DNA from 3 places in the Dyella sp. AD56 genome. Region 1 is predicted to be linked to each of the others. Evidence: predicted binding sites of a transcription regulator. Region 1 holds the regulator's gene; each other region holds the start of a gene.

Region 1 (3,262 bases):
GACCTTGACCGGGCCCGCCGCCGCTTCGCCGGACGCCAGTGCGCCGGTGAGGCTCACCAGTTCCAGCAGCGAGTTCTCGACGCTGCCGATGAAGTTCACGACCTTCTTGATGCGCTGGCCCGAAAGATCCTGCCACGACTGCGCCACCACGAAGTCGGCAAGACCGTCGCGGCACGCATTCGCGAACGACTGCGACTGCTTTGCCAGCACATGCGCCACGTCGCCTTCAGACGTACCGTCGATCACTGCGCCGGCGTTTTCGGCCAGCGATTCAGCCTGCGGACGCATGCGCTCGACGAAATCGAGCGAGCGGTGCGCGGCCTGCGAGCTCATTTCCAGCACGTCTTCCAGATGCTTGCGCGCATCGGCGACGCTGCCCGGCACGCCTTCCTGCGCCAAGTCGCCGCCAAGGCGGCGCACGGCATCGTGCAGGTCACGTGCAAGCAAGCCCAGCGCACGGAACACACGCTGTTCGCGCTCACGCACCAGCACATCGAGCGCCTGCTCGAAAGCGGCGCCATTCGGGCTGTTCAGCAGGTCGTGAAGCTCTTGCGGCATCGCTTCGCCGGCCATCAGAGAGACTTGTGCGTTCATGCGCTCGCTCCGCTGGCGGCCAGGCGTTCGAAGATCTTGCCGAGTTTTTCCTGCAGGGTGACGGCAGTGAACGGCTTGACGATGTAGCCGTTCACGCCTGCCTGTGCGGCGGCGATGATCTGGTCGCGGTTGTTCTCGGCGGTCACCATCAGTACCGGCAGGCCCTTCAGCGCGGGCTCGGCGCGAATGGCGCGCAGCAGGTCGATGCCCGTCATATTGGGCATGTTCCAGTCGGTCACCACCATGTCGAAGGCGTTGTTGCGCAACATGGTGAGCGCGTTCTCGCCGTCGTCGGCTTCCTGGATCAGCCCGTTGCTGAAACCCAGCTCGACCAGCAGGTTGCGAACGATGCGCCGCATGGTGGAGAAGTCGTCCACCACGAGGATCTTCATATTCTTGTCCAAACGCTTTCTCCGCTGCGCGTGTGTATGACTTGAGTTGAAACAGGGACGAGGGACAAGTTGCGAGGGCGCAACAACCGAGCGTTTGCTCGACCCTTCACGGCGCAGCGACCGTTGGGATGTGCGTCCTCGTTATCCGCCCTTCGCCCCTTTTCGTTTTCCTGCCTGTCTTTCCTGCCCCTCATGCCAGCCGGTCATGCGCGCCCTTAGACGCACAATGGCCTGGCCGTGGATCTGGCAGACGCGTGACTCGGTTACCCCGAGCACCGCGCCGATCTCCTTGAGGTTCAGCTCTTCCTCGTAATACAGGGACATCACCAACTGCTCGCGTTCGGGCAGGCCGCCAATGGCCTCCACCAACGCCTCGCGCATACCTTCGTGCTCGACGCTATCGGCGGGGCTCAGGCTGTCGCCATCGGCCACGTCGAACGCCGCGCCACCATCCGCATCGTCCGGTGCGGAAAGGCTGAGCAAGCGCGCACTCGCCGCGTCCGCCAGCACCTGGTGATATTCCTCGGCACCCATGCCCAGCCGCCGCATCACTTCGACGTCCTCGGCATCCGCACCGGTTTCAATTTCAATCTGACGTACGACCTCCGCCATCTCGCGCACTTTTCGATGCACCGACCGTGGGGTCCAGTCGGTACGCCGCAACTCATCGAGCATCGCGCCACGGATGCGGATACCCGCAAACGTTTCGAAGCTCGCATTTTTGCCGGTGGTGAAATTGCGCGCGGCCTCCAGCAAACCGATCATGCCGGCCTGGATCAGGTCGCTGACGTCCACGCTGGGCGGCAGGCGGCCCATCAAGTGATAGGCGATCCTTCGCACCAGGGGAGCGTGCTGGCGAACCAGTTCGTCGGCACTCTGCTTTTGCAGTTGCAGATATTCGGAAGCCACACTCATGTCACCACCCCGTCGCTACTGCGGCCTGCCTGCTGAAAAAGGCGATGCGATCCAGGCCCAGTCGCTCGGGTTCACCCCATGTATCGACCGCACCCGCCAATTGCTTGAATGCCAGCCCCGAGCGGCTCGACGGCCACAGATCCACCACCGCGCTCTGGCGCTTGATGGCCTGCTTGAGCCGTTCGTCGTGCGGGACATGGCCCATGAACTCCAACGCCACGTCGAGGAAGCGATCGCAAACCCTTGCGAGTTTCTGATGCAACTGCTTGGCTTCGCCGACGTTGCGAACCATGTTCGCGACCATACGGAAGCGGCGTACGCCAAAGTCCCGGCTCAGTACCTTGAGCAAGGCGTACGCGTCGGTCAGTGAGGCCGGCTCGTCGCATACCACCACCACCACATCGTCCGCCGCGGCGGCGAACATCGCCACGTTGTCGGAAAGCCCTGCGGCCGTATCCACCAGCAGATAGTCCGGCGGCGACACGAGGTCGTCGAAGGCGCGGATCACCGCGGCGTGCTCGCCCGAGCCCAACTGCGCAAGGCGGCGCGTGCCCGAACCGGCCGGCACCACCTTCAAGCCGTGCGGCGCGTTCATCAGCAGGTCTTCGATGCTGCACGTGCCATCGAGTAGGTGGCCGACGTGGCGCGTGGGCGTAAGGCCCAGCAACACGTCGATGTTGGCCAGGCTCATGTCCGCGTCGAGCAGGATCACCTTGTGACCCTCCTTCGCCAGCGCCATGCCCAGATTCACTGACACCGTGGTCTTGCCCACGCCACCCTTGCCCCCGGCCACTGCGATAGCGCGGCAGCGCTTGCGCGGCGCGGCGCCACTGAGTCCGTACGCCTGATCCTGCACCGGCATCTGTCGTCCTTGTCGTTCGGTCAGCGCACGCAGCATGCTCTCCAGCCCCATCGCCTGATTCATTGCGAAAACACCGTTCATGCGCTCGCCACCGCCAGTCCGAAACGATCCGCCATCACCGCGTCATCCGCGGGGGCGTTACCCTTGAGTGCTTGCGCGGCACGGCACACCAGCACGCGCGCGTCGGCCGTGGCGATGTCCTCCGGCACACGCTGGCCATCCGTTACATAGTCCAGCGCCAGCCGATGCCGGATCAGCACCGACAGCGCACCGCCGAGGCTCGGCGCCTCATCGAGCTTGGTCAGGATGCAGGCATTGGGCTGCACCGGCAGGTAGGCGCGTACGGCCTCGTCCAGTGACGATGCATGCGCGTTCGCCGCGAGTACCAGGCAGGCGCGCAGGTCGCCGCCATTGCGCAGCACGTCCAGTTGTTCGGCCAGTCGCGGATCGCCACCGGCCAGGCCGGCGGTATCCACCAATACGGTGTGATGGCCACGCA
Region 2 (3,262 bases), on a different contig from region 1:
GTCATGGAAGGTTTTCTCCGGCCCTTCCACCTTCGGTGCGGCGGCGCGCGTGTCGACAAGTTCCTTGGCGAGCAGCGCATAGGTCGGACTGCTGGGCTCGGTGTTGAAGTCGCCAGTGAGGATAACGGGCGCGTTCGCCGGTAGCTGCGCGATACGGCCAAGGATCTCCTTGGCACCTTTGACGCGCGCGGGTTCGTCCTTCTCCTGATAGGGAAGGTGCGTGTTGTAGTAGTAGAAGCTGCGATGCGTCGCTTTGTCTTCGAACAGTGCCCAGGTCACCATGCGAGGCAAGGGGTGTCCCCAGGTGATGCTGCCGGGTACGTTGGGTGTATCCGATAGCCAGAAATTGCCGGAGTCTTTCAGGGTCAATCGGTCTTTCCTATAGAACACACCCATGTGTTCGTCACTGTGGCCACCGCGCCGGTCAATGCCGAACCAGGCATAGGAGGGCAACTTGCCCACGATGTAGTCACCCTGTTCCTGATGCAGTTCTTGCGTGCCCATCACGTCGGGCTGTTGTTCGCGGATGGTGCGCACCATGAGGTCGCGTCGTGCCTCCCAGCGGTTGGGTCCATCGGACTCCACCGGAACACGTACGTTGAAGCTCATCACGCGCAGCGACTGCGCAGCGAGCGGCAGGCTGACCAGGGCCAGTACAACGGACAGCAGGGTGATACGCCAGGGACGAGACACGGTCGGGCTCCATGATGTCGGTGGGCAGACCGTAGCACGCGTTGGATTTGAATGGGTCTATACGGCAGCCAGTGCCGGAACGGCTGAGCGCGTATAGTGCGCGCGTCCCAACGTTCGGAAATCCACATGTCTTTGTCAGTGGCCATACGCGACCTTCATCCGGATGAGTTCGGCGCCCTCGGTCAGTTGATGGTGGACGTCTATCGAAATCTGCCGGGATTTCCATCGCCGGATGAGCAGCCGCGTTACTACGAGATGCTGGCGAACATCGGCACCTTCACTCAGAAGCCGAAGGCTCGGGTGTTGGTGGCAGTAGATGACGAAGGGCAGGTGCTGGGAGGCGTGGTCTACTTTGGCGACATCGCCCAGTATGGCGCCGCGTTGACGCTCGCCATGGACGATGCATCGGGCATACGGCTGTTAGCCGTTCATCCCTCCGCGCGCGGTCAGGGTATTGGCAGGCAATTGATGGATGCCTGTATCCAGCTTGCCCGCGAGAGTGGGCATCGTCGGGTGGTACTGCATACCACCGAGGCGATGCGCGTTGCGTGGGACATGTACGAACGCATGGGTTTCCAGCGCGTACACGCGCTGGACTTCGCGCAGGCGATGTTGCCGGTCTTCGGCTTTCAACTCGATTTGCATCACGCCTGATCGCGTCGCCACTCACTTCGCCAGAGACTCACGTCCATGCCCCAGCGCGTTGCTACCTGCAGTTGCCGACAGCTCATGCTCCGTACCACGGAGGAACCGCTGCGCGTGTCCATCTGCCACTGCAATGCGTGTCAGCGTCGTACCGGCAGCGTGTTCGGCGTGAAGGCGCGGTTTCGCGAGGGGGCGGTTGTCATTCGTGGCCAGTCCACCGCGTATGTGCGACGTGGTGATACCGGTGGTTCCGCGACGTTCCACTTCTGCTCGGTATGCGGCGCCACGGTCTATTACCGGCTGGATTCGGTGGAGGGTGTCATTGGTGTGCCGGTGGGAGCTTTCTCTCGCTCGGACTTTCCTGCGCCGGGCATCTCCGTGTTCGAGGAATGCATGCATCCGTGGGTGACCCTGCCCGATGGCATCGAACACATGGACTGACAGCGCTGTCCGTCGTGTTCTTCATGGATGTTGAGTGCTTTTTTTTGTTTGGCCTGAAAGATTGCCAACCGGGTCACGCTGACCGCAAGAAATTACCTGTCAAGGAAGCCTACCCCGCGCCGATACCCACTCAAGGCGAGTAGCCGCCTTTCTGTCGGGAAATCAGCACCATGCGTCTCACAATTCGTTTGAGGATCATCGCGACCATGGGCCTTGCCCTGTTGCTCGCCGTGGTCATCGGTTTGGTTGGTCTGTACGGCGTGCGCAGCACGTATGCGCTGGTCGACGACATGTATCGGAACAACGTGCAGGCGATGGCGGCGATCAGCCAGGCACGGGCATCCATCATCGAAGATCGCCTTGCCCTCAATCGCGCCATCATCGACCCCTCGCACCACGATGCGGCGGCGCGAATCAAGGCAGGCCACGACAGCCTGATGGCAGCATGGAAGCGCTATTACCCCGACATGGTGTCGGCCGACGACGAGCGCGCGGTGGCCAAACAATTCGACGATCTCATCAAGGCATCCGGAGCGGATGTAAGCCATGAGGCAGAACTGCTGGACGCGGGCAAGGCCGAAGAGGGCCGCCAGTTGCATATCGGCAAGGTGGCCGATGCCATGGGCAAAGCTACGGATGCTATCGACAAGCTTATGGCCATCAATGAAAAGCAGGCCGCGCAATCCGCACAGAATGCGGAGGCGAGTTTCCATCGCACGTGGCAGGTAGCGCTTGGCGTGCTGGTGATCGCCATTGCGGTACTTATCGGCGCGGCGATGGTATTGATCCGTGCGGTGACCCGTCCGCTCGATCGGGCGCGTTCGCTTGCGAATGCGATTCAGCAGGGCAAGCTCAACAATGCCACGCTGGTTACCGGCAACGACGAACTGACCGACACGCTCCGTTCGCTTGACGAAATGGATCGCCAGCTTGCTGGCATCGTGACGCAGGTGCGCGACGTGGCCGAGCAGGTAACGTCGGCGGCGCGCGACCTGTCCCAGGGTAACGACGACCTGTCGCAGCGCACGCAAGAGCAGGCCAGTTCGTTGGAAGAAACCGCTGCGTCGATGGAAGAACTGTCCAGTACGGTCAAACAGAATGCCGAGGGTGCCGGGCAGGCGCGCGAGATGGCGTTGCGTATGCGCAAGCGCGCGGAGGAGGGTCGGGATATCGCTGGCTCGGCCGTCGGCGCTATGCAGGCCATTACCCAGGCGAGCAAGGAAGTCGGCGAGATCGTGGTCCTGATCGATGAGATTGCCTTCCAGACCAACCTGCTGGCACTCAATGCGGCCGTAGAAGCGGCGCGCGCGGGTGAACAGGGCCGAGGCTTCGCGGTGGTGGCGACGGAGGTGCGCAATCTGGCCCAGCGCAGCGGCGCGGCAGCGAAGAACATCAAGGCATTGATCCAGGACACCACCGAAAAGGTGTCCGAAGGCGCGGAGCTGGTGCAGCGTACCGGCAATGCCCTCAACGACATCGCGGG
Region 3 (3,262 bases), on a different contig from region 1:
CACCGCACAGCGATCACAACAAGAGCGACAGCGCGAACGACTGACTGAAGCACGGACACGCGTTGACTTGCATCGCTCCCAGCGATTCGACTTGGGCACGCTTCCGGCCACGCATGCGTCTTTGCTGCTCGAAGATGTGATCCTCCCGCACGGCCACGCCGAGCCCATCGATCTGCACCTCGCACCAGGTGAGCGCCTACATCTGTGCGGTGATAACGGCAGCGGCAAGTCGAGTCTGCTTGTCATCATCATGGGCCACCAGTCGCCACGTGCGGGGCGCATGCGGCGCGGCGCGCGCGTGCTGCTGATCGACCAGCACTACAGCCTGCTACAGGACGACCTGAGCGCACTGGACAACCTGCGCACGCTGTCACCCGGCCACACCCCCACGCGCTATCGCGAATACATCGCCGGCATTGGCCTGCGCGCCGAGCGGGCCGATTTGCCTGCCCGGCACTTGAGCGGCGGCGAGCGGGTGAAGCTGGCCTTGCTTGCGCTGGACAGTGCACTGGAGCCCTACGACCTGCTGCTGCTCGACGAACCGGACAGCCATCTCGACCTGGACAGCCGCCACCTGCTCGAACAGGCACTGGCCACCTATCGCGGTTCGCTGATCCTGGTGAGCCACGATGCCGCGTTGATCGAGCAGGCGGGCATCGAACGCCGCTTCCCTTTGCGCAAACCCCTCGCCCTCGTCACGCAGCGTGAGTGACAATTGCACGACCCACGCAGCCAGGTTTACCCATGAAGATCGTCGAAGTCCGCCATCCCCTGATCCAGCACAAACTCGGCCTGATGCGCCGCGCCGGCATCAGCACCAAGGAGTTCCGCGAACTCGCCTCTGAAGTGGCCTCGCTGCTTACCTACGAGGCCACCAAGGATCTGGAAACGGTCGAGCAGCACATCGAAGGCTGGGCCGGCCCGCTCACCGTGCATCAGATCAAGGGCAAGAAGGTCACCATCGTACCGATCCTGCGCGCAGGCCTGGGTATGTTGCCCGGCGTGCTCGACATGATCCCCGCCGCCAAGGTCAGCGTGGTCGGTCTGCAGCGCGATGAGGAAACGCTCAAGCCGATCACTTACTACGAGAAGCTCACCGGCCGCATGGACGAGCGCATTGCGATCATCGTCGATCCCATGCTCGCCACCGCCGGCACACTGGTCGCCACGGTGGACATGTTGAAGGCCGCCGGCTGCAAGCGCATCAAGGGGTTGTTCCTGGTCGCCGCGCCCGAAGGCCTCAAGCGTATCGAGGCGGCTCACCCGGATGTGGAGATCTACACGGCGTCCATCGACGAGCGCTTGAACGAGCACGGCTACATCCTGCCCGGCCTCGGCGATGCGGGTGACAAGATCTTCGGCACCAAGCAACTGCCCGCCAGCTAAGCGCCTTCACCGCACACCATCCAACAGCCCCGTCATCACTGGCGGGGCTTTTTTGTGGTCCGACGGAATGAGAAGTGCAGCACAAAAGTCATGGGGTCGACATCTTCCCGTGCGATCTTTGCCGCGCTTCCATGCCACCCCGAAATCACCATAACAATTTGAATTAGAAGAATATTTTTTTTGATTTATGGCTAAAGTTGCCGCGCGGGGAGCCGACAGCTCTTGCAGTACCCTCACCCCCGGATTCCCCCCATGTTCAAGCTATCCAAGCGGATCACCGGACTGACGCTACGTCAGCGCCTGTTGCTGCGCCTGTTGGCCATCGTGGCCTTGCTGGCGATCACCTGCGTGGCGGGTGTAGTGCAACTGCATCGCGCCGACACGCGTATCCAGGGTTTGGTGGAAGGCTCGCTCAGCCCGGTGGCCGATGTAGGCCGCGTGCAGAACGACTACAACAGCACCCTGCAGGTGCTGGTGCACGCCGTCATGTCCCAACTGCCCTCCGCCGTGGATGACGCCCACACGCGCATCCACGCGGATCGCGTGGATGGCGAGCGCCATTGGAAAGCGCTGCTCGACAGTGAACTGGCGCAGGAACAGGCGCAGACGCTCAAAGTGGCCGCCGCGCATCGCGCCGATGCCGACCGCGCGATCGATGAGACGCTCGCCTTGCTCGATGCCGGTCAGTTCGATATCGCCGGCCTCAAGCTCACCACCGAGGTGCAGCCGGCGTACGAGCCGCTGCAAAGCGATTTCGCCAATCTGTTCCAGGCTGCGCTGGCCAAGGGCAACCAGCAGGTGGGGATGCAGCATGCGGCGGACCGCGACGGCATGATCCTGTTGCTCGTCCTGCTGGGTGTGGCACTGGTCGTCACCATCGTGATGGACGGTGCACTGATGCGCTCGCTGATGCAGCGCCTGACCCGTGCCACCCACGTGGCCGAACGCATCGCTGCCGGTACGCTGGGCGAAGCGGTAGAAGCCGGCGCGAACGACGAACTAGGCAAGCTGCTGCGCGCACTGGCGTCGATGGATACACAACTCACCCGCGTGCTCACCCAGGTTCGCACGGGCGCGGCATCCGTGGGCGAACGCGCGCGCCGCCTTGCACAGGACAACGACGCGCTAAGCGAGCGCACGCAGGCCCAGGCCGCCAGCCTTGAAGAAACCGCCGCCTCGATGGCGCAGATGGCCGACACGGCTACACAGGGCGCCGGCCATGCCGATGGTGCAGCCTTGGCGGCACGCGACGCGCTGGCACACGCCGAGCACGGACGTCACGTGGCCAGCGAGGCCATCGACTCGATGCTCGCCATCGAAAAGGCCAGCCGCGATATCTCGGAAATCGTCGATCTGGTCGACAGCATTGCCTTCCAGACCAACCTGCTCTCGCTCAACGCGGCGATCGAAGCCGCGCAGGCCGGCGAGCGCGGCCGCGGCTTCGCCGTGGTAGCGACGGAGGTGCGGCAACTGGCGCGTCGCTGCGTCGATGCGGGCAAGGACATCCGCCGCCTGGTAGAGCGCAGTAGCGAAGCGGTCGACATCGCACGCGAGCGCGTGTCCCGTTCCGGCGAGGCGCTGGACGGTATCGTGTCCGGCATGGGCAGCATGTCCGAACGCGTCATGCAGATTTCTCGCACCAGCCAGTCGCAGGTCAGCGGCATCACCCAGATCAACCGCGCCGTCATGGAGATGGACGGCATCACCCAGGCGAATGCCGATCTAGTGGAAGACATCAACTTCACCGGGCGCGCATTGGCCACCGATGCTGACACGCTAATGCGGCAAGTCGCCTTCTTCCGTCTCCCCGAAAAGGGCGGCGATCATGGGACGGCGCACGACGCGCGTCCTCCATCCGCAATGACGCAAAACGCTC

Evidence for each region. The regulator FliA, encoded in region 1, starts transcription of late flagellar genes. The targets are predictions, from matches to a motif close to TAAAGTTTNNCNNNCNNNGGCCGATAA.
Region 2: DyAD56_RS06305 (methyl-accepting chemotaxis protein) is a predicted target of FliA. The motif match lies at 1,879-1,905, and genes of this name have one in related genera.
Region 3: DyAD56_RS03230 (methyl-accepting chemotaxis protein) is a predicted target of FliA. The motif match lies at 1,579-1,605, and genes of this name have one in related genera.

The regions. Positions count from the first base shown of each region.
Region 1 is NZ_NRDP01000025.1:9,032-12,293, reverse strand. It holds gene DyAD56_RS16180 (protein phosphatase CheZ) at 1-594, opposite strand, end outside; gene cheY (chemotaxis response regulator CheY) at 591-998, opposite strand; gene DyAD56_RS16170 (RNA polymerase sigma factor FliA) at 1,128-1,901, opposite strand; gene DyAD56_RS16165 (P-loop NTPase) at 1,903-2,826, opposite strand; gene flhF (flagellar biosynthesis protein FlhF) at 2,841-3,262, opposite strand, start outside.
Region 2 is NZ_NRDP01000007.1:39,866-43,127, forward strand. It holds gene DyAD56_RS06290 (endonuclease/exonuclease/phosphatase family protein) at 1-609, opposite strand, end outside; gene DyAD56_RS06295 (GNAT family N-acetyltransferase) at 820-1,347, shown strand; gene DyAD56_RS06300 (GFA family protein) at 1,423-1,779, shown strand; gene DyAD56_RS06305 (methyl-accepting chemotaxis protein) at 1,950-3,262, shown strand, end outside.
Region 3 is NZ_NRDP01000003.1:149,422-152,683, reverse strand. It holds gene DyAD56_RS03240 (ATP-binding cassette domain-containing protein) at 1-712, shown strand, start outside; gene upp (uracil phosphoribosyltransferase) at 745-1,386, shown strand; gene DyAD56_RS03230 (methyl-accepting chemotaxis protein) at 1,639-3,262, shown strand, end outside.